DNA from 3 places in the Streptomyces capparidis genome. Region 3 is predicted to be linked to each of the others. Evidence: predicted binding sites of a transcription regulator. Region 3 holds the regulator's gene; each other region holds the start of a gene.
What was found. The regulator HrcA, encoded in region 3, represses chaperone genes, less so after heat shock. The targets are predictions, from matches to a motif close to TTNGCACTCNGNNNNNCNGAGTGCNAA.
Positions count from the first base shown of each region.

Region 1: the regulator HrcA is predicted to act here: its motif matches at 5,562-5,588, upstream of groES (co-chaperone GroES).
Region 2: the regulator HrcA is predicted to act here: its motif matches at 1,575-1,601, upstream of ACYVO2_RS36080 (FmdB family zinc ribbon protein).

Region 1 covers NZ_BAAGTD010000066.1:15,987-23,516, forward strand. Annotated here, with positions in the region: gene ACYVO2_RS33630 (hypothetical protein) at 1-419, opposite strand, end outside; gene tsaB (tRNA (adenosine(37)-N6)-threonylcarbamoyltransferase complex dimerization subunit type 1 TsaB) at 612-1,265, shown strand; gene rimI (ribosomal protein S18-alanine N-acetyltransferase) at 1,283-1,795, shown strand; gene tsaD (tRNA (adenosine(37)-N6)-threonylcarbamoyltransferase complex transferase subunit TsaD) at 1,792-2,895, shown strand; gene ACYVO2_RS33650 (hypothetical protein) at 2,892-3,161, shown strand; gene ACYVO2_RS33655 (THUMP-like domain-containing protein) at 3,158-4,429, opposite strand; gene ACYVO2_RS33660 (polysaccharide deacetylase family protein) at 4,438-5,379, shown strand; gene groES (co-chaperone GroES) at 5,731-6,039, shown strand; gene groL (chaperonin GroEL) at 6,176-7,530, shown strand, end outside.
Region 2 covers NZ_BAAGTD010000088.1:11,322-18,851, reverse strand. Annotated here, with positions in the region: partial or broken gene ACYVO2_RS36090 (hypothetical protein) at 1-126, opposite strand, end outside; gene ACYVO2_RS36085 (S-methyl-5'-thioadenosine phosphorylase) at 365-1,219, opposite strand; gene ACYVO2_RS36080 (FmdB family zinc ribbon protein) at 1,227-1,565, opposite strand; gene ACYVO2_RS36075 (potassium/proton antiporter) at 1,731-3,215, opposite strand; gene ACYVO2_RS36070 (penicillin acylase family protein) at 3,830-6,640, shown strand; gene ACYVO2_RS36065 (5-formyltetrahydrofolate cyclo-ligase) at 6,650-7,240, opposite strand; gene galU (UTP--glucose-1-phosphate uridylyltransferase GalU) at 7,474-7,530, shown strand, end outside.
Region 3 covers NZ_BAAGTD010000035.1:81,126-88,655, forward strand. Annotated here, with positions in the region: gene ACYVO2_RS25385 (16S rRNA (uracil(1498)-N(3))-methyltransferase) at 1-490, opposite strand, end outside; gene ACYVO2_RS25390 (nitronate monooxygenase) at 487-1,563, opposite strand; gene dnaJ (molecular chaperone DnaJ) at 1,653-2,789, opposite strand; gene hrcA (heat-inducible transcriptional repressor HrcA) at 2,790-3,806, opposite strand; gene ACYVO2_RS25405 (MBL fold metallo-hydrolase) at 3,958-4,770, shown strand; gene ACYVO2_RS25410 (DUF3097 domain-containing protein) at 4,814-5,653, shown strand; gene hemW (radical SAM family heme chaperone HemW) at 5,697-6,929, opposite strand; gene ACYVO2_RS25420 (SpoIIE family protein phosphatase) at 6,999-7,530, opposite strand, start outside.

The DNA.
Region 1 (7,530 bases), on a different contig from region 3:
AGCGCCGCGCTGAACCCGATCACCGTCGCGCCCAGGCTCGCGAACCGCACCACGTGCTCCACCGGCACCCCGTCCGAGCCGGTGCCGCGCGCCGAGCGGGACACCACCTCGTAGGTCCCCGGCACGGGGTCCACCCCGCACGGCACCACCGGGTGGGTCCGCAGCACCCTCCCGCCCTCCCCCACCAGCCACACCCGCCGCTCCCCGGGCGCGTACACCACCCGCTTGCCCGTCCCCGAGTCCTCGGGGACCGGCGGCCCGGCCCGTCCCCCCGCCATGGCGTCCGCCTCCGCGCCGAGCGCAGCCGAGCCCACCCCGGCCTCCCGCCCGCCGGCCGCCTGGTACGCCAGGACGGCCACCACGGCCAGCACCGCCCCGGTGAGCGCGGCGACGAACCCCGCGCAACGAGCCCCGGTCACGGCAGCTCCTCTCCCTCGTTCGAGGGAACCCGCCGACGGGCCGCCCACCGGCCGCTGCCGGCGCGCCGCCCACCGGCCGTTCCCGATGGCCTCGCCGATGGACGCCCAGCGGCCCGAAAAGGCAATTTCGGGGCTTTCGTCCGTTCCTTATCGTGCCAGTCCCCCTCCCTCCGGCCCGTTAGGGTTGTGGGCGTGCTGCTCCTCGCTTTCGACACCGCCACCCCCGCCGTCACCGCGGCCGTGCACGACGGGGAACGGGTGCTCGGTGAATCGACCGCCGTGGACGCGCGCCGCCACGGCGAGCTGCTGCTGCCCGCGGTGACCCGCGCCCTGCGGGCGGCCGGGGCCCGGCTCGACCAGGTCACGGACATCGCCGTGGGCGTGGGCCCCGGCCCCTACACCGGCCTGCGCGTGGGCCTGGTCACCGCCGCCGCCCTGGGCGACGCCCTCGGCACGGCCGTCCACGGCGTGTGCACCCTGGACGGCATCGCGCACGCCGCGGCGCCGGGCGAGCCGTTCGCCGTCGCGACCGACGCCCGCAGGAAAGAGGTCTACTGGGCGCGCTACGACGCCGACGGCACCCGCCTGGAGGGGCCCTGGGTCGACCGCCCCGCCGACCTCGCCGAGCGACTGGCCGGACTGCCCGTCCTCGGCGCGGGCGCCGCGCTGTACCCGGAGGCGTTCCCGCGCGCCGCGGGCCCGGAGCACGTCTCCGCGGCCGCGCTCGCCGACCTCGCCGCCGCCCGGATCCGCGCGGGCGCGGACCTGCTCCCGCCCCGGCCGCTGTACCTGCGCCGCCCCGACGCCCGGGTCCCGGCGGGCTACAAGGCGGTCCTGCCGACGTGACCGCCGTCCTTCGCCCGATGCGGTGGTGGGACATCGCGCCGGTCCTGGAGCTCGAGCGCGACCTGTTCCCCGACGACGCCTGGTCGGCGGGCATGTTCTGGTCCGACCTCGCCGAGACCCGGCACCCGCGCGCCACCCGCCACTACGTGGTGGCCGAGGAGACCGGGCGGGCCGGGGAAGGAAGCCGGATCGTCGGGTACGCGGGCCTGAAGGCCGTCGGCGGCGAGGGGGACGTGCAGACCATCGCCGTCGCCCGCGACCACTGGGGCACCGGGCTCGGCGCCCGACTGCTCACCGACCTGCTGCGGCAGGCCACCGCCTTCGAGTGCGCCGACATCATGCTGGAGGTGCGGGTGGACAACGACCGCGCCCAGCGCCTGTACGAGCGCTTCGGCTTCGAGCCCGTCGGCATCCGCCGCGGCTACTACCAGGGCGGCACCGTCGACGCCCTGGTCATGCGCCTCGCCGACCCCGCGGGCCGCGCGCTCCCCGCCGCGGCCGCCACCACGGAGACCAACGGAACCCCATGACAGACGAGCCCCTGGTCCTCGGAATCGAGACCTCCTGCGACGAGACCGGAGTCGGCGTCGTACGCGGCCGCACCCTGCTCGCCGACGCCGTCGCCTCCAGCGTGGACGAGCACGCCCGCTACGGCGGCGTCGTCCCCGAGGTCGCCAGCCGCGCCCACCTGGAGGCCATGGTGCCCACGGTGCGGCGGGCGCTGGCCGAGGCCGGGGTCAAGCCCTCCGACCTCGACGGCGTCGCGGTCACCGCGGGCCCCGGCCTGGCGGGCGCGCTGCTGGTCGGCGTCGCCGCCGCCAAGGCGTACGCCTACGCCCTCGGCAAGCCGCTGTACGGCGTCAACCACCTGGCCTCGCACATCTGCGTGGACCAACTGGAGCACGGCGCGCTGCCCGAGCCGGTGATGGCGCTGCTGGTCTCCGGCGGGCACTCCTCGCTGCTGCTCGCGCCCGACATCACCAGCGACGTGCGCCCGCTCGGCGCCACCATCGACGACGCGGCGGGCGAGGCGTTCGACAAGGTGGCGCGGGTGCTGGGCCTCGGCTTCCCCGGCGGCCCGGCCGTCGACCGGCGCGCCAGGGAGGGCGACCCGGCCGCGATCGCCTTCCCCCGGGGCCTGACCGGGCCGCGCGACCCCGTCTACGACTTCTCCTTCTCCGGCCTGAAGACCGCGGTCGCCCGCTGGGTGGAGACCAGGCGGCGGGCCGGACAGGACGTGCCGGTCGCCGACGTCGCCGCGTCCTTCCAGGAGGCCGTGGCCGACGTGCTCACCCGCAAGGCGGTGCGCGCCTGCAAGGACAACGGCGTGGACCACCTGATGATCGGCGGCGGCGTCGCGGCGAACTCCCGGTTGCGGGCCATGGCGCAGGAGCGGTGCGAGGCGGCGGGCATCAGGCTGCGGGTGCCGCGCCCGAAGCTGTGCACGGACAACGGCGCGATGGTGGCGGCGCTCGGCGCGGAGATGGTGGCGCGGGGCCGCGCCCCCTCGGCGCTCGACCTGCCCGCGGACTCCTCCCTGCCGGTCACGGAGATCTCCGTGCCGGGCCAGGACCACGGCCACGACCACGACCACGCGCACGAGGTGAGCGGGGAGAACCTGTACCCATGACGCTCGCCGTGATGTGGGAGGCCCGCGCCGCGGAGGGCCGGGGCGAGGCGCTGCTGGCGTGGGTGCGGGCGCAGGAACCGCCCGCCCGGCCGCTGCGCCGCGAGGTGTTCCGCGCGCCCGGGGACCGGGTCCTGGTCATCACCTGGTGGGACGTCCCCCTGGACGCCGAGGTGGACGAGCTCCCCGCCCCGCCCCCCGACCTGCTGGCCCGCCCGGTCCACCGCTGGCGCTTCGAACGGGTGGAGGACGAGCCGGCGGAGGGCTAGCCAGGGCCTGTCGACGGCTGCTCGGACCCGGGCGTGCCGGCCGGGTGCCCCAGCAGCATGGCGGGCGCCCCGGCCACCCGGGTCAGGAACACCACGCAGGAGCCGGGGCCGGCCAGGCGCAGCCTGCGCCGCAGCTCCTCCGGCTCCACCGCGGAGCCCCGCTTCTTGATCACCGCCGTGCCCACGCCGCGCTCCCGCAGCAGCGCGCGCAGCCGCTTGACGTGGAACGGCAGCACGTCGGTGAGCTCGTACGCGGTGGCGTACGGGGTCGGGCGCAGCGCGTCCGCGGTGATGTACGCGATCGTCGCGTCGAGCAGCCCGCCGTCCACCTCCCGCGCCACCTCCGCCACCAGGTGCGCGCGGATCACCGCGCCGTCCGGCTCGTACAGGTAGCGCCCCGCGGGCCGCACCGGCGGGTCGGGCAGCCCGCCGCCGGACAGCGACGCCCCCCGCGGCAGCAGCGTCGCCCGCCGCCCGGGGCCGCCGCCGAACCACAGCGCGGCCTCCTTCACCTCGCCCCGGTCCGAGACCCACTCGGCCTCCGCGTCGTCCGGCACCGCCTCGTGCGGGATGCCGGGCGCGACCTTCAGCGCCGCCCTGGGCGCCCGCCGCGCCGCCGCGACCGCCCAGGACAGCGGGGGCGAGTACGCCTCGGGGTCGAAGATCCGCCCCCGGCCGCCGCGCCGGGCCGGGTCGACGAACACCGCGTCGAACCCGGCCAGGTCCACCTCGGTGACATCGGCGCAGCGCACCTCGACGCGGTCGGCCACACCCAGCGCCGCCGCGTTGGCCGCCGCCACCGCGCAGGTCAGCGGGGAGCGGTCCACCGCGAGCACCTCCAGGCCCGCGCGGGCCAGGGCCACCGCGTCGCCGCCGATCCCGCCGCACAGGTCCGCAATCCGCCGCACCCCGAGCCGGGCGAACCGCTCCGCGCGGTGGGCGGCGACCGCGGCCCTGGTGGCCTGCTCGACGCCGTCCGGGGTGAAGAACATCCGCGCCGCGTCGTCGCCGAACTTGGCCGCCGCCCGCTGCCGCAGCCGGGCCTGGGTCAGCGCGGCGGACACCAGCTCCGCCGGGTGGCCGCGGCGCAGCCGGGTGGCCACGGCGAGCTCCTGGGCGGGGTCGTAGTCGCGCAGCTCGTCCAGCAGCAGCCGGCCCTCGTCGTGCAGCAGCGCGGAGAAGGTCTGGGGATCCACTGCGCCATTGTGCCGAAGCGCGCGGCGCGGTCCGCGAGCCGCCGGGGAGCGGGCGGCGGGCGCTGGCAGCATGCGACGTCATGGGGATGATCGGACAAAAGGGAAAGCGTGCCTGGGGTGTCTCGCGGCGGAGCCTGGCCGTCTCCCTGGCCGCCGTCCTGGCCACCGCGTGCGCCTCCACCCAGTTCACCGGGCCCGGCGCGCCCGCCGGCCCCGGCGGGCCGCCCCGGCCGTTCCCCGCCGCGCAGGGCCCCGCCGCGGAGGGTTCCGCCGCGGGGCGGCCCGCGCCGCAGGGCCCGCTGTCGCTGTCCGCGCACGTCCGGCGCCTGGCCGCGTTCCAGCGCTGGGGCCTGGCCCAGCCGACCCGCCTGCCCCCGCGCCCGCCGGCGGTCAAGCCCGAGCTGGTGTCCGCCGCCACCAAGGCGGGGCCCGGACTGCCGCCCGTCATCCACCGGATCCCCACCGACGAGCGCGTCGTCTTCCTGACCATCGACGACGGCGCCGAGAAGGACCCCAGGTTCCTGCGCCTGCTGGACGACCTGGACGTGCCGGTCACCGCCTTCCTCACCGACTACGTCTCCCGCGACGACTACGGCTACTTCCGGCGACTGCGGAGCCTGGGCGGGGGCATCCACAACCACACCGTCAACCACCGCAACCTGCCGGCGCTGTCCTACGCGGGCCAGCACGGCGAGATCTGCGGGCAGCAGCGCAACCTGGAGCGCGAGTTCGGCGCCGCGCCGCGGCTGTTCCGCCCGCCGTACGGCAACTACGACCGCGCCACGCTGCGGGCCGCCGGGGACTGCGGCATCGACGTGGTGGTGCTGTGGAGCCTGGAGGCGTGGGCGGACCGGATCGACTACCAGGCGGCGGACCGGCGACTGCGCCCCGGCGACATCATCCTCAGCCACTTCCGCGGGCCGCGGGAGTGGAACGGCACCATGAACGACATGACCCGCCAGGTCCTGCGCGCCGCCGCCCGCCAGGGCTTCGCCGTGGCCCGGCTCGAGGACTACCTGTGAGGCCCGCCGGTGACGACCGCGTGCGCACCTGCCGGCGGGGGCGCCCGCGCGAACGTCGTCTCGAACGTGAGTGTGAACCGGCGGGAATCGCCGACCGAATGTGCGCCCCACTCGAGGCTCGCCGGAAAGCCGCTGGGCACAGCCTCGCGCCCGCCGCGGTTTCCACGATGATCGGCGGCGCGTTGGCACTCTAGTTGACTGAGTGCTAACGACCGTCCTAATGTCGGCGTTGGCACTCTCACCCCGAGGGTGCCAACCGCGACGGGCAGGTCCGGCACCCGCGACGACGGGCCTACCAGGTCGCCACCACAGACACACTCCCGTGAGATCTCCGAAGGGGGAGGTCGGATCGTGACGACCGCCAGCACCAAGGTTGCCATCAAGCCGCTCGAGGACCGCATCGTGGTCCAGCCGCTCGAGGCCGAGCAGACCACGGCCTCCGGCCTGGTCATCCCGGACACCGCGAAGGAGAAGCCCCAGGAGGGCCGCGTCCTCGCGATCGGCCCGGGCCGTTTCGAGGACGGCAAGCGCATCCCGCTCGACGTCAAGGAGGGCGACATCGTCCTCTACAGCAAGTACGGCGGCACCGAGGTGAAGTACAGCGGCGAGGAGTACCTCGTCCTCTCGGCGCGCGACGTCCTCGCGATCGTCGAGAAGTAAGCACCGCCGCAGCCTGCCGCACCAGCCTGCACCTCCGCCCCGGGACGCCCGAGTCAGCCTGACCGGGGAGCCCGGGGCGGAGTCGTTGCCCGGCCCCACCGCGCCCGTTAGGCCCGAGAGGACGAATTACCCAGCCATGGCCAAGATTCTGAAGTTCGACGAGGACGCCCGTCGCGCGCTCGAGCGCGGCGTCAACAAGCTCGCCGACACCGTGAAGGTGACGATCGGCCCCAAGGGCCGCAACGTCGTCATCGACAAGAAGTTCGGCGCCCCGACCATCACCAACGACGGCGTGACCATCGCCCGCGAGGTGGAGATCGAGGACAGGTACGAGAACCTGGGCGCGCAGTTGGTCAAGGAGGTGGCGACCAAGACGAACGACGTCGCGGGCGACGGCACCACCACCGCCACCGTGCTGGCCCAGGCCCTGGTCCGCGAGGGCCTGCGCAACGTGGCCGCCGGCGCCTCCCCGTCCGCGCTGAAGCGGGGCATCGACGCCGCCGTCGCGGCCGTCTCCCAGGAGCTGCTCGCCGTGGCCCGCCCGCTGGAGGGCAAGGAGGACATCGCCGCTGTCGCCGCGCTGTCCGCCCAGGACAAGCAGGTCGGCGAGCTGATCGCCGAGGCCATGGACAAGGTCGGCAAGGACGGTGTGATCACCGTCGAGGAGTCCAACACCTTCGGCCTGGAGCTGGACTTCACCGAGGGCATGTCCTTCGACAAGGGCTACCTCTCCCCGTACATGGTCACCGACCAGGAGCGGATGGAGGCCGTCCTCGACGACCCGTACATCCTGATCCACCAGGGCAAGGTCTCCTCCATCGCCGAGCTGCTCCCGCTGCTGGAGAAGGTCGTCCAGCAGGGTGGCAGCAAGCCGCTGCTGATCATCGCCGAGGACGTCGAGGGCGAGGCGCTGTCCACCCTGGTCGTCAACAAGATCCGCGGCACCTTCAACGCGGTCGCGGTGAAGGCCCCCGGCTTCGGCGACCGCCGCAAGGCCATGCTGGGTGACATCGCCACCCTCACCGGCGGCACCGTCGTCGCCGAGGAGGTCGGCCTGAAGCTCGACCAGGTCGGCCTGGAGGTGCTCGGCAGCGCCCGCCGCGTCACCGTCACCAAGGACGAGACCACCATCGTCGACGGCGCCGGCGAGAAGTCCGCGCTCGAGGGCCGGGTCGCCCAGATCAAGGCCGAGATCGCCACCACCGACTCCGACTGGGACCGCGAGAAGCTCCAGGAGCGCCTCGCCAAGCTGGCCGGCGGCGTGTGCGTGATCCGCGTCGGCGCGGCCACCGAGGTGGAGCTGAAGGAGAAGAAGCACCGCCTGGAGGACGCCATCTCCGCGACCCGCGCCGCGGTCGAGGAGGGCATCGTCTCCGGTGGCGGCTCCGCCCTGGTGCACGCCTCCAAGGTGCTCGCCGAGGGCCTGGACAAGGACGGCGACGAGGCCACCGGTGTGACGGTCGTGCGCCGCTCCCTGGTCGAGCCGCTGCG
Region 2 (7,530 bases), on a different contig from region 3:
GCGCCCGCGCGGCACGCGCGGCCGCCTCCGGCCGGCTCCGGCCCTGATCGGGGGGAACACGGGGACGTCGGACACGGCGGGAACGGCGAGCACGGCGGCCACCACCTTCACGGAAGCGAGGAGCACCGGACAGGACGCGTCCACCATGCCCCGCCCCGCACCCGCTCCGCGCCGACGGAGATCCACATGGGGAGAACCCGCCGCATGTGGAAAACGCGCCCACCCGTGAGGGTGAGCGCGTCATCGTCTCCGCAGAGGAGGAGCGAGCGAGCGGGAGGCGTGCGGCCCGGGCCACCGCGGGCCAGCCGTCCAGGTCGGGCCCCGGCGCCGTCCAAGCCCGGCACCGTGCAAGCCCGGCCCGGCCTCAGCCCTCGCCCGGCAGCGGCAGCCCCGTCTCCATCCCGTCCAGCGCACCGGCGCACAGGCAGTCCCGCTCCTCGGGCAGCGCCTCGACCGTCGCCATCAGCACCCCGCGCAGCCGGTCCACGTTGCTCGCGAAGACCTTCAGCACCTCGTCGTGGGTGACCCCGTCACCGGTCTCCACCCCCGCGTCCAGGTCGGTGACCAGCGTCAGCGACGTGTAGCACAGGCCCAGCTCGCGGGCGAGCACCGCCTCGGGGTGCCCGGTCATGCCGACGACCGACCAGCCCTGCGCGGCGTGCCAGCGCGACTCGGCGCGGGTGGAGAAGCGCGGCCCCTCCACCACCACGAGGGTGCCGCCGTCCACCGGCGTCCAGCCGGCGGCCCGGGCCGCGTCCACGGCCGCGTGCCGCCCGTCGGGGCAGTACGGGTCGGCGAAGGAGGCGTGCACCACGTTCGGCACCGTGCCGTCCGGCAGCGGAAGGCCGTCGTAGAAGGTCTGCACCCGGGACTTGGTGCGGTCCACCAACTGGTCGGGCACCAGCAGCGTCCCCGGGCCGTACTCGGGGCGCAGCCCGCCCACCGCGCACGGCCCCAGCACCTGGCGCACGCCCAGGGAGGCCAGCGCCCACAGGTTCGCCCGGTAGTTGATCCGGTGCGGCGGCATGTGGTGCCCGCGCCCGTGCCGGGGCAGGAAGGCCACCCGCCGTCCCTTGACCTCGCCGAGGAACACCGAGTCGCTGGGCGGGCCGTAGGGGGTGTCGACGGTCACCTCGGTGACGTCGTCGAGGAAGGTGTAGAGGCCGGAGCCCCCGATGACCCCCACCTCCGCCCGGGCGGAGGCACCCGCCCCGGTCACCGCCACCTCAGGCGGCCGACGTGGTGGAGGCCGGCTTGCTGTCGCCCTTGGACGACCCGCCCGAGTCCTTCGAGCCCGAGCCCTTCGTGCCCGAGTCCTTCGAGCCGGACGACGAGTCGCCGGAGCCGTTCGAGGAGGACGAGCTCTTCGACGAGCTGCCTTTCGCGCCGGCGCGGCTGTCGGTCCGGTAGAAACCGGAGCCCTTGAAGACGACACCGACGGCCGAGAACACCTTGCGCAGGCGTCCGTCGCAGCTCGGGCACTCGGTGAGCGCGTCGTCGGTGAACTTCTGCACCGCCTCGAGGCCCTCGCCGCAGTCGGTGCACTGGTACTGGTACGTCGGCACTTGCTCCTCCTGGCACTCTTGCTCAGTGAGTGCTAACGACGGTCCATGGTGCAGCATTCCCGCTGGTTAGTCCACCGGGGTCCACCGGGACATGAGGCACGCTCCCCCGGTTGTCCGGCCGGAACCCCCGTCCGGGGGAGCGCCCGCCCGCCCGCGCCGGCCCGCTCAGGCGCCCAGCCATCCGGCGAGCTTGCCGCCACGGGCGACCGCCCGCAGCCGCTGCTCGGCCCGGTCCCTGACCTCGTCCGTGCAGACCACGAGCAGCTCGTCGCCGCGCCGCAGCACCGTCTCCGGCAGCGGCACGAAGCTGCGCCCCTCCCGCACCACCAGCGTCACCGCCGCCCCGGCGGGCAGCCGCAGCTCGCCCACCTCGACCCCGTGCATCCGGGAGCCGCGGGGGACGTGGAGGGTGAGCAGTTGGCCGCGCAGCCGCTCCAGCGGCGCCGACTCGATGTCCAGCTCCGCCGCCTGGTCGCCCTCGCCGAGCCGCAGCGTGCGGGCCAGCCAGGGCAGGGTGGGCGCCTGCACCAGCGTGAAGACGATCACCAGGACGAAGACGATGTTGAACACGCGCCCGGCGTCCGGGACGTCGGCCACCAGCGGGATGGTGGCCAGCACGATCGGCACGGCCCCGCGCAGCCCCGCCCACGACAGCAGCGCCCGCTCCCGCCACGGCCAGCGGAACGGCGCCAGCGACACCAGCACCGACACCGGCCGCGCGACCAGCACCAGGGCCAGGCCGACGATGATCGCGGGCAGCACGTCGTCGCCCAGCTCGTGCGGGGTGACCAGCAGGCCGAGCAGCACGAAGAGGCCGATCTGCGCTATCCACGCCAGGCCCTCGGCGAAGCCGCGCGTCGCCGGCCGGTGCGGCAGCTTGGCGTTGCCCAGGATCAGCGAGGCGATGTACACGGCGAGGAAGCCGCTGCCGTGCGCCAGCGCGCCCCCGGCGTACGCCAGCACGGCCAGGGCCATCACCGCGATCGGGTACAGACCGGACGCGGGCAGGGCGATCTGCCGCAGCCCCAGCGCGCCGAGTCTGCCGACGGCGACGCCCACGACGAGGCCGATCGCCAGCTCCAGCGCGATCTCCCCGGCGATCTCGTACCAGGAGTGCAGGTGCCCGGTGGTGGAGAACGACACCACCAGGATGACCACCGGCGCGTCGTTGAACCCCGACTCGGCCTCCAGCGCGCCGGTGAGCCGGGGCGGCAGCGGCACCCTGCGCAGCACCGAGAACACCGCGGCGGCGTCCGTGGACGACACCACCGCGCCCATGAGCAGCGCGAGCTTCCACTCCAGGCCGACCAGCAGGTGCGCGGCCGCCGCGGTGATGCCCACGCTGACCGCCACGCCCACGGTGGACAGCGCCGCCGCCGCCGGGATCGCGGGTCTGATCTGCTGCCACTTGGTGCCGAGCCCGCCCTCGGCGAGGATCACGACCAGGGCCGCGTAGCCGAGCACCTGGGTCAGCTCGGCGTCGTCGAAGCGGACGCCGAACGGCCCGTCCTGCCCTATGGCCACCCCGATGGCGAGGTAGAGGAGCAGGCTGGGCAGCCCGCTTCGCGTGGACAGGCGGACGGCCACGACGGCGACGAGCAGCACGGCCGCGGAGACCAGCATGAGTTCGTTGAGGCGGTCGACGCTCAGGGGGCAGCCCTTTCTGTTCGGGTCTGTTTCGGTGTGCTTGTGGTTTGTGCTCGGTCTTTCTTGCTCTGTGCTCGGTCTGTCTCCGGTCTGTGCCCGGTCGGGCGACCGGAGGAGGCGCGGAGGCGCGGGCGGATCCGGTCACGGAACCGGGCGCCCGGGTCGGGTCGGTCGGGGCCGGCCGGCCGGCGGCGGGGCGGCCGGGGACTGCTCGATGGCGGGGCGGGTCGGCGGGGCTTGCTCCGGGCGGGTGGCCGGGTCCCCGCCCGTCCGCTCTGACGACCGGTCAGGCCGGAGAGCGGCCGAGGGGCGGGGTGGAAGTATTTTCGGCCTCTAACATTTTACCTGCTTTTGGCTTGGCCGCGCGGGAGGTCCCAACCCCCCCGCCGGACCCTCGGGGACCGGGCGGCGGACGAACCCCGCACCCACCGCGTACCCCCCACCGACCGCGGCCCCCGGCGCGCCCACACCGGCCCCGCGCCCCCCGCGGGCCTCCGGCCACCGGTGTCACCCGGTCGGCCGAGCACCCGTGGAACGGGACGCGATGTCACCACCGCGCCCCGCTCGGCCTAGTGTTGCTCCAGCAACGGCCCCCGTGAGGACCTCGAAGGACACCGATGCCCGCCAAGAAGAAATTCCGACGCTCCCGCCTTGTCCTGATCGGGCTGATCGTCCTGGTGGTGGCAGGCGTCGCAGGCGGCGCCGTGTGGAGCGTCAGTACGGTCCGCGCCTCCTTCCCGCAGACCACGGGGCAGCTCGAGCTCCCCGGCCTGTCCGGGCCGGTCGAGGTCAGACGGGACGCCAAGGGCATCCCGCAGTTGTACGCGGACACCGACGAGGACCTGTTCATGGCCCAGGGCTTCGTCCAGGCGCAGGACCGGTTCTGGGAGATGGACGTCCGACGGCACATCACCGCCGGACGCCTTTCGGAGATGTTCGGCGAGGACCAGGTCGAGAACGACGCGTTCCTGCGCACGCTCGGCTGGCGCCGGGTGGCCCAGGAGGAGTACGACAAGAAGCTGTCCAAGGAGACCAAGCGCTACCTGGACGCGTACACCGAGGGCGTCAACGCCTACCTCAAGGGCCGCAGCGGCGACGAGCTGTCGCTGGAGTACGCGGTCCTGGGCCTCACCAACGACTACAAGCCGGAGCCGTGGACCCCGGTGGACTCCGTGGCGTGGCTGAAGGCCATGGCCTGGGACCTGCGCGGCAACATGAAGCAGGAGATCGACCGCGCGCTGATGGCGGGCCGGATGAGCCCCGAGGAGATCGACGAGCTCTACCCGGCCTACCCCTACAAGCGGAACGAGACGATCGTCTCCGACGGCGCCGTGGACCCCGTCACGGGCGAGTTCGATCCCGCGGCGGACCCGGACGACACCTCCGACTCCTCCGGCCTCGGCACCGGCGCGGGCATCCCGGGCGGGGGCACCGGCACGGGTACCGGAACCGGCACGGGCGTGGGCACAGGAGCAGGCACCGGCACCGGATCCGGCACCGGCGGCTCCTCCGTCCAGACCCAGCTCGCCGGCGTCGCCGAGCGCCTGGACTCCCTGCCGAACCTGCTCGGCCCCTCCGGCAGCGGCATCGGCTCCAACTCGTGGGTGGTCTCCGGCGCCTACACCACCACCGGGAAGCCGCTGCTGGCCAACGACCCGCACCTGGCCCCCCAGATGCCCTCGCTCTGGTACCAGATGGGCCTGCACTGCCGCTCCCTGAACGACAAGTGCACCTTCGACGTGGCCGGCTTCACCTTCTCCGGCATGCCGGGCGTCGTCATCGGCCACAACGGCGACATCGCGTGGGGCTTCACCAACCTCGGCGCCGACGTCACCGACCTGTACCTCCAGAAGGTGACCGAGGACACCTACACCTACGGCGACGAGGAGAAGGAGTTCGACACCCGCAAGGAGACCATCAAGGTCGCCGGCGGGAAGTCGCGCACCATCACCGTGCGGGAGACCGAGGAGATGGGCCCGATCGTCTCCGACCGCGAGGACGAGCTGACCCGCGTCGGCCAGGAGGCCCCGGCCCCGGACGCCGCCCCCGACCGCAAGGACGGCTACGCGGTCTCGCTGAAGTGGACGGCGCTGACCCCGTCCAGGACCATGGACGCCGTCTTCGGGCTCAACCGCGCCAAGGACTTCGAGGAGTTCCGCGACGCCGCCGGCGACTTCGCCGTTCCGTCACAGAACATGATCTACGCCGACCGCGAGGGCAACATCGGCTACCAGGCCCCCGGCCAGGTGCCGATACGCGGCGAGGACTTCGACGGCCGCTACCCGGCGCCGGGCTGGGACCCGGAGGCGACCTGGGAGTCGTTCGTCGACTTCGACGAGATGCCGTACGAGTACAACCCCGAGCGCGGCTACATCGTCACCGCCAACCAGGCCGTCATCGACGAGCGCTACCCCCACGCGCTGACCTCCGACTGGTCGTACGGCACCCGCAGCCAGCGGATCAACGAGCTGATCAAGGGCAAGCTCAAGGGCGGCGGCAAGATCTCCATGGACGACATGCAGTCCATGCAGCTCGACAACACCAGCGAGATCGCCAAGCTGCTCGTGCCCGAGCTGCTGAAGATCGAGATCAAGGACGACTACGTCCGCGAGGCCCAGGACCTGCTGCGCGACTGGGACTACCAGCAGGACTCCGACTCGGCCGCCGCCGCCTACTTCAACGGGGTGTGGCGCAACCTGCTGAAGAACACCTTCGGCAAGAAGATGCCCAAGGAGCTGCGGCCCGAGGACGAGTGCATCAACGTGCCCCCGGCCGAGGACGCGGGCCCCGTAGACGACCTCGGCGAGGACCCGAAGACCATCCTGGAGTGCGGCGAGCGCGACCCGGACCAGGCCCAGCCGGACGGCGGCGACCGCTGGTCCGAGGTGGTCAGGAAGCTCCTGTCCGACAAGGACAGCAAGTGGTGGACCACCTCCACCGAGCTCGGCGGCAAGGGCGACCGCGACGCGATGCTGCGCCGGGCCATGAAGGACGCCCGGTTCGAGCTGACCGCCAAGCTCGGCAAGGACATCTCCACCTGGAGCTGGGGCCGCCTGCACAAGCTGGACCTGAAGAACCAGACCCTCGGCAAGCACGCCCCGAGCGTGGTGAAGTGGCTGTTCAACCGCGGCCCGTACGAGATGGGCGGCGGGGAGGCCGCCGTGGACGCCACCGGCTGGAACGCGGCGGGCGGCTACGAGGTCACCTGGGTGCCGTCGATGCGGATGGTGGTGAACCTGGAGGACTTCGACAAGTCCCGCTGGATCAACCTCACCGGCGCCTCCGGCCACGCCTACCACAAGAACTACTACGACCAGACGGCGATGTGGCAGCGCGGCGACCTGCTGCCGTGGGCGTTCAGCGACGACGCGGTCAAGAAGCGCACCAAGAACCGCATGGTGCTGACGGCCTCGCCGGGCAAGCGGTAGCGCCCGCCGCTAGAAGCGCCTGACTCCTTCCGGGGTCACCGCCGCCGTCACCCGGCGGTCGTGCGGCTCGGCCGGGACGCGCGGGACGATCTCCCCGCGGTGCAGCAGCACCACGAGGGGGACGTCCCCGCGGGCCCGGCCGAGCCGTTCCAGCACCCGGTCGTAGGAGCCGCCGCCGCGGCCGAGCCGCATCCCGCCGACGTCCACCGCAAGACCGGGCAGCAGCACCGCGTCCGCCCCGGTGACCGCGTCCACCCCGAGCCGCGGCCCGCCGGGCTCCAGCAGCCCCAGCGAGGTGCCGCCGGTCCGCGACACCCGGCGCAGCCCCTCGGGGCCGGTGTACTCGGCCCAGTCCAGGTCGCCGTCGGGCAGCAGGACGGGCAGCAGCACCCGGGTGCCGCGGGCCCGCAGCGCCTCCAGCAGCTCCCGGGTGCCGGGCTCGCTGCCCACCGAGACGTACGCGGCCACCACCGCGGCCCCGGCCAGCTCCGGCAGGGCCAGGGCGTGCGCCGTGACGGCGGCCTCCGCCTCCCCGCGTTCATCGGCCGTTAGCCCCAGCCTCGCCTTCAGCAACCTTTTCCGAAACACTGTCTTACTAATGTGAACGTCCGCGCTCTCCTCGGTGGCGTTCTCAGTGGCCCTTCCGGTGACGTTTCCGCCCGCCGACTGCCCGTTCCCGCCCGCTTCCGCCCGGGAACGCGCGTCCGGTGCCCTGTCCGGCGCCATGCCGGCCCCCTCTCCTCGTGCCTGGATACCGGGTGATTCCGCTCAGAAGCGTTGTTTCGCGGCCGATGCACAGCGGTCGCAAAGAAACACCCGTTAGTGTGCGAGGCATGACACTCTCTCGCCCCCGCATCAGCAAGGCTGTCATCCCCGCCGCAGGGTTGGGC
Region 3 (7,530 bases):
CCACCTGCGGGGTCGTCATCGGCTCGCACACCCGCGGCAGGCGCAGCCGGCGGGACTGCTTGCCGGCCTCCCGCGCGGTGGCCCGCCACTTGGCCAGGGCCTTGGCGCCGCGCTCGCCGCGCCACTGGGTGACGCAGCGGGACGCCGCCCAGGGCACGATCTCGTCCACCCCGACCTCCGTCATGGTCTCCACGGCGAGCTCGCCGCGGTCGCCCTTGGGCAGGGCCTGCACCACGGTGATCCGGGGGGACGGCTCCGGCTCGGCCAGGCGCTCGGCGACGGCGGCGGTCAGCGCGTCCTTGCCCTCGACGGACGCCACGGTGCCGCGCACGCCGAGGCCCTCGCCGTCGCTGAGCACGATCTCCTCCCCCGCGCGCAGCCGGCGCACGGAGACGGCGTGCCTGCCCTCGGCGCCGTCGAGGACCACCACGGCGCCGGGCGCGGCGTCGGCGAGCCGGCCGGGCGGGACGAGGAAGACCGGAGCGCTCACGCCTGCCCCGCTCCCCGGCCGCGGGCCCCCTCCAGGGCGGCGTCCGCCTCCGCCACCAGGGTGCGCACCAGTTGCCCGGCCGGCAGCGGCCTGGCCAGGCGGTGGCCCTGCCCGGCCCACAGCGCCATGCCGTGCGGGTCGCCCTGCGCGGCGGCGGCCCTGCGCAGCGGCGCGGTGACGTGGTGCACCTGCGGGTAGGCCGCGGGGGCGTGGCCGCCGTGCTCGGCGAGGAACCTGTTGACCAGGCCGCGCGCCGGGCGGCCGGAGAAGGCGCGGGTCAGCTCGGTGCGGGTGAACGCCGGGTCGGTGAGCGCGGCCTTGTGCGCGGGGTGGGCGCCGGACTCGGGGCAGGCCAGGAACGCCGTGCCGAGCTGGGCGGCGCACGCGCCCGCGGCCAGCACCGCGGCGACCTGCGCCCCGCGCATGATGCCGCCCGCGGCGACCAGCGGCAGCTCCACGGCCTCGCGGACCAGGGCGAGCAGCGGCAGCAGGGCGAGCGCCGCGCCGTCCTGCTCCGGGTCGTTGCGGTGCGAGCCCTGGTGGGCGCCCGCCTCGGCGCCCTGCACGCACACCGCGTCGGCGCCGGCCCGCTCGGCGGCCGCGGCCTCGGCCGGGGTGGTGGCGGTGACGACGGTGACGGTGCCGACGGCCGCGAGCGCCCGCAGGGTGTCCGGGTCGGGGCAGCCGAAGGTGAAGCCGACCAGCGGCACCGGGTCCTCCAGCAGGACGGCGAGCTTCGCCTCGTAGTCGTCGTCGGTGCCCTGGTCCGGGTCGCCGGGCGCCGTGGCGTAGCGGTCCGCTTCGGCGCCGAGCCGCTCCCGGTAGGCGGCGACACCCGCGGCGGCGGGGGTGACCGGCTGGGGCAGGAACAGGTTCACGCCGAAGGGCCGGTCGGTGAGCGAGCGCAGCTCGGTGATCTCCTGCCGCATCGCGTCCGCCGACTTGTACCCGGCGGCGAGGAAGCCCAGCCCGCCGGCCCGGGACACCTCGGCGGCGAGCCGCGGGCAGGAGGTGCCTCCGGCCATGGGCGCCTGGACGATCGGATGCGGGGTGAGACTGCTCGGCTCGGCCATGCCCCTATGGTGGCAGCCGGGCGGGCGCCGGGTGCGCGGGGGCGGTCCCGCCCGCCGCGCCGGCTCCCGCCCGCCCGCCCGGCGGCCGCCTAGCGGCCGTTGAACGCGTCCTTCAGGCGGGAGAACAGGCCCTGCTGGCCCGGCGCGAACTGGCCGGCCGCCCGCTCCTCGCCGCGGAGCTTGGCCAGGCGGCGGATCAGCTCCTCCTGCTCGGCGTCCAGCTTGGTGGGCGTCTGGACCTCGACGTGCACGATGAGGTCGCCGCGCCCGCCGCCGCGCAGATGGGTCACGCCCCGCTGGTGCAGCGGGATGGACTGGCCGGACTGGGTGCCGGGGCGGATGTCCACCTCCTCCAGGCCGTCCAGCGTGTCCAGCGGGACCTTGGTGCCCAGCGACGCCGCCGTCATCGGCAGCGTCACCGTGCAGTGCAGGTCGTCGCCGCGGCGCTGGAAGACCGGGTGGGGGCGCTCGACGATCTCCACGTACAGGTCGCCCGCGGGGCCGCCGCCCGGGCCGACCTCGCCCTCTCCGGCGAGCTGGATGCGGGTGCCGTTGTCCACGCCCGGGGGGATCTTCACCGTCAGGGTGCGGCGGGCCCGCACCCGGCCGTCGCCCGCGCACTCCGGGCACGGGGTGGGCACGACCGTGCCGAAGCCCTGGCACTGCGGGCACGGGCGGGAGGTCATGACCTGGCCGAGGAAGGAGCGGGTGACCTGGCTGACCTCGCCGCGGCCGCGGCACATGTCGCAGGTCTGCGCGGAGGTGCCGGGGGCCGCGCCCTCGCCCTCGCAGGTGGTGCACACCACGGCCGTGTCGACCTGGATGTCCTTGGTGGTGCCGAACGCGGCCTCGTCCAGCTCGATCTCGAGGCGGATCATGGCGTCCTGGCCGCGGCGGGTGCGCGAGCGCGGGCCGCGCTGCGAGGCCGTGCCGAAGAAGGCGTCCATGATGTCGCTGAACCCGGCGAACCCGGCGCCGAAGCCCCCGGCGCCCGCGCCTGCCGCGGAGTTGGACAACGGATCGCCGCCGAGGTCGTAGACCTGCTTCTTCTGCGGGTCGGACAGCACCTCGTAGGCGGCGTTGATCTCCTTGAACCGCTCCTGCGTCTTCGGGTCCGGGTTGACGTCCGGGTGCAGCTCGCGGGCGAGGCGACGGAACGCCTTCTTGATCTCGTCCTGGCTCGCGTCGCGCCGGACGCCCAGGACCGCGTAGTAGTCCGTGGCCACTTACGACTCCGCCAGGATCTGTCCGACGTAACGTGCCACTGCGCGTACCGCTCCCATCGTTCCGGGGTAGTCCATGCGGGTCGGTCCGACCACGCCGAGTTTCGCAACTGCCTCGTCGCCCGAACCGTAGCCCACGGAGACGACGGAGGTGGAGTTCAGCCCTTCATGGGCGTTCTCATGGCCGATTCGCACCGTCACTCCGGAGTCCTCGGACTCCCCGAGCAGCTTCAGCAGCACCACCTGCTCCTCCAGTGCCTCCAGCACCGGGCGGATGGTCATGGGGAAGTCGTGGACGAACCGGGTCAGATTGGCGGTGCCGCCGATCAGCAGCCGCTCCTCGGTCTCCTCCACCAGCGTCTCCAGCAGGGTGGCCAGGACCGCGGACACCACGGGGCGGTCGTCCTGCTCGAACGACTCGGGCAGGTCCTGCACCAGCTTGGGCACGTCCGGGAAGCGGCGGCCCGCCACCCGGCTGTTCAGCCGCGCCCGCAGGTCGGCCAGCACCGTCTCGCCCACCGGCCCCGGGCAGTCCACGACGCGCTGCTCCACCCGGCCGGTGTTGGTGATCAGCACGCACATCACCCGGATCCCGGACAGCGCGAGCAGTTCGACGTGGCGCACCGTGGAGCGGGTCAGCGACGGGTACTGCACCACCGCGACCTGCCGGGTGAGCTGGGCGAGCAGGCGGACCGTGCGGGCCACCACGTCGTCCAGGTCCACCGCGCCGCCCAGGAAGTTCTGGATCGCCCGGCGCTCGGCCGCCGACAGCGGCTTGACCTCCGCCAGCCGGTCCACGAACAGCCGGTAGCCCTTGTCGGTGGGGATGCGTCCCGCGCTGGTGTGCGGCTGCTGGATGAAGCCGTCCTCCTCCAGCGCGGCCATGTCGTTGCGCACCGTCGCCGGGGAGACGCCCAGGTTGTGCCGCTCGGTCAACGCCTTGGAACCGACCGGCTCCTCGGTGCCGACGTAGTCCTGGACGATGGCGCGTAGCACCTCCAGCCTGCGTTCGCTGAGCATGGCGCACACCTCCAGCCGTGGCCCGACATTTCCTGGCGTTGGCACTCTGCTCAGCCGAGTGCCAGGCTAGCCCTGAGCCAGTGTACGGCCGGGTAGCAAGCCTTAGAAATGCCGGAACCGTATCGGCCTCCGCTCGGATTAGCGTCGTGGCGTGCAGAAGCGACAGCGGAGCGGGCCCGGCGGCGGCCCGCGGGAACGGTGGCGGGAACGGTGGGCGGAGCTGGGCTGGGAGCCGCTCGCGCCCGGGGTGGCGCGGCGCAGGCTGCCGGGTCTGGACGCCACCGCGGGGGTGGTGGCCGGGGAGAACGGGCTGCTGGTGGTGGACACCGGCGGCTCCCTGGAGGAGGGCGAGGCGCTGCGGGAGTCGCTGTTTTCGGCCACCGGGCGCCGGGTCACCCATGTGGTGCTCACCCACGGGCACTTCGACCACTGCTTCGGCACGGCCGCGTTCGCCGGGGCCGAGGTGCACGGGCAGCGCGGGCTCCCCGGGTACCTGGACGGCGAGGACCTGGCCGCCGACGCGGTGCGGTGGGGCACCGACCCCGCGGCGGCGCGCCGGGCGGCCGCGGCGCTGGTCCCGCCGGGGCACCTGGTGGACGACGCGGCGGAGGTGGACCTCGGCGGGGTGGTGGCGCGGCTGGTGCACCCCGGGCCCGGGCACACCGGGCACGACCTGGCGGTGGTGGTGCGGGACGCGGGGCGGACCGTGGTGTTCTGCGGCGACCTGGTGGAGGAGTCCGGCGAGCCGCAGGCCGGGCCCGACGCCGTGCCGGGGCACTGGCCGGCCGCGCTGGACCGGCTCCTCGCCGAAGGCGGGGACGGGGCAGGCGGGGACGGGGCGGCAGGCGGGGACGGGGCGGGCGGCGGGGCGGTCTACGTGCCCGGGCACGGGGCCGTGGTGGACGCCGCCTTCGTGCGGGCGCAGCGGGACGCGCTGGCCGCCCGGTTCGGCGTGTCCCGCTGACCGGCCCCTCCCGGCCGGGCCGCGCTTGTCTATCGTCTGACGGATGCGGAGCAGAAGCTGGGGCGGGGAGCACGGGCCGGACCTGACTCCCCCGTGGAAGCGGCGGCGGCCCGTGCCCGAGGTGGAGGCCGAGACGGGCCTGGTGGTCGAGGAGGCCGCCACCGGGTACTGCGGTGCGGTGGTGGCGTGCGAGAAGACCGCGCAGGGGCTGACGGTGACGCTGGAGGACCGCTTCGGGCGGCACCGGGTCTTCCCGATGGAGCCGCGCGGGTTCCTGCTGGACGGGAAGGTGGTCACCCTGGTCCGGCCCTCCGCCGCACCGGCGCGGCGCGGCCCGCGGCTGACCGCGTCCGGGTCGATCGCGGTGCCGGGCGCGCGGGCGCGGGTGGCCAGGGCGGGCCGCATCTACGTGGAGGGGCGGCACGACGCGGAGCTGGTGGAGCGGGTGTGGGGCGACGACCTGCGCGTCGAGGGCGTGGTCGTGGAGTACCTGGAGGGCGTGGACGACCTGCCGGAGATCGTGCGGCGGTTCGCGCCGGGGCCCGGGGCACGGCTCGGGGTGCTGGTGGACCACCTGGTCCCCGGGTCGAAGGAGTCCCGGATCGCGGCGGGCGTCACCGGGGAGCACGTGCTGGTGGTGGGCCACCCGTTCGTGGACGTGTGGGAGGCGGTCAAGCCGTCGTCGGTGGGGATACCGGACTGGCCCCGGGTGCCGCGCGGCGAGGACTGGAAGCGGGGCGTGTGCCGGGCCCTGGGCTGGCCGGAGGACACGGGCGCGGCGTGGCGGCGCATCCTCGGCTCGGTCGCGTCCTACCGCGATCTGCGCCCGGAGCTGCTGGGCCGCGTGGAGGAGCTGATCGACTTCGTGACGGCGGAGGGCTGAGCCGGGGAGCGGGCGGGGTGCGGCCGCTGCCCGCCCCGCTCCCTCAGTCCACCAGCTCCCGCACCACCCCGTCCGCCAGCAGGCGTCCGCGCAGGGTCAGGACGGCGCGGCCCTCGGTGAAGGGGGCCGGCTCCAGCAGGCCGTCGGCGAGTGCGCGCCGCGCCGCGCGCAGGCCCGCGGGGGTGAGGACGTCCAGGGGGCAGCCGTCGGACAGGCGCAGCTCCAGCAGGATCCGCTCCACCCGGCGGTCCTCCGCGGACAGGATCTCCCGGCCCGCGCCGGGGGAGCGGCCCGCCGCCAGGCGGCCGGCGTACGCGGCGGGGTGCTTGACGTTCCACCACCGCACGCCGCCGACGTGGCTGTGCGCGCCGGGACCCGCGCCCCACCAGTCCGCGCCGGTCCAGTACAGCTCGTTGTGGCGGCAGCGGGCCGCCCGGTCCGCCGCCCAGTTGGACACCTCGTACCAGGCCAGGCCCGCGGCGCCGAGCGCCTCCTCGGCGATGAGGTACCGGTCGGCGTGCGTGTCGTCGTCCACGGGCGGGATCTCGCCGCGGCGGATGCGGCGGGCGAGCCCGGTGCCCTCCTCCACGATCAGCGCGTACGCGGAGACGTGGTCGGGCCCGGCGCCGAGGGCCGCGTCCAGGGAGGCCCGCCAGTCGTCGTCGGACTCGCCGGGCGTGCCGTAGATCAGGTCCAGGTTGACGTGGGTGAAGCCGGCCGCCCGCGCCTCGGCGACGCAGCGCTCGGGCCGGCCGGGGGTGTGGCGGCGGTCCAGGACCCGCAGGACGTGCTCGCGGGCGCTCTGCATGCCGAAGGAGATCCGGTTGAAGCCCGCGGCGCGCAGCTCGGCGAGGTAGGCGGGGTCCACCGACTCGGGGTTGGCCTCGGTGGTGACCTCGGCGTCCGGGGCGAGGGAGAACTCCTCGCGGACGGCCGCGAGCACCCGGCCCAGGTCGGCGGCGGGCAGCAGGGTGGGGGTGCCGCCGCCGACGAAGACGGTGCTGACCGGGCGGTCGTCGTCGCCCAGCACCTTCCTGGCCAGCCGCACCTCCTCCGCGACGGTGGCGGCGTAGGTCTCCTGGGAGGTGGCGGCGCCGCCGGCGGAGCGCAGCTCGGCGGCCGTGTAGGTGTTGAAGTCGCAGTACCCGCAGCGGGTCGCGCAGTAGGGCACGTGGACGTAGAAGCCGAGCGGCCGCTGCCGGGCGCCGTCGAGGGCGTGGGCGGGCAGCGCGCCGTCCGGCGGGACGGGCTCGCCGTCGGGCAGTGCGGAGGGCATGGTCCCCATTGTCCGGCATCCGCGGGACGGCCGGGGCGGGGTGCGGGCGGGGCGGGGTGCGGGCGGGGGTCAGGAGCCGGAACGGTTCGGCTGGCCCTTCGGGTCCGCGGCCCGCAGCACCAGCACCGCCAGGTCGTCCTTCAGCGGCCGGGTGCCGAAGCCGTGGACGGTCCCGCGGACCCGCTCGGCGACCGCGTCGGCGTCCAGGCCCGCGCAGGAGGCGAGCAGGTGCCGCAGGCCGTCGCCGTCGTCCAGTTGCCGGCCGTCGTCGTCGCGCCGCTCGGTGACCCCGTCGGTGACGCACAGCAGGGTCTCGCCCGGCGTCAGCGTGAAGGACCGCTCCGGGTACCGCGCGTCCCCGTCGATCCCCAGCAGCAGCCCGGACTCCCCCACGGCCGCCACCTCGCCGTCCGCGCGCAGCAGCAGCGGCAGCGGGTGGCCCGCGCTCGCCAGGGTGACGGTGCAGGCCCCCGTGTCGTCCGGGCTCGGCAGCAGCTCGCCGAAGAGCAGGCTGAGGAACGGCGGGCCCTCGGCGTCGTCCCGCTCCGCAGCCTCCCGCTCCGCGCCGTCCTGGATCATGGTGCGGTTGAGCCGCTGCACC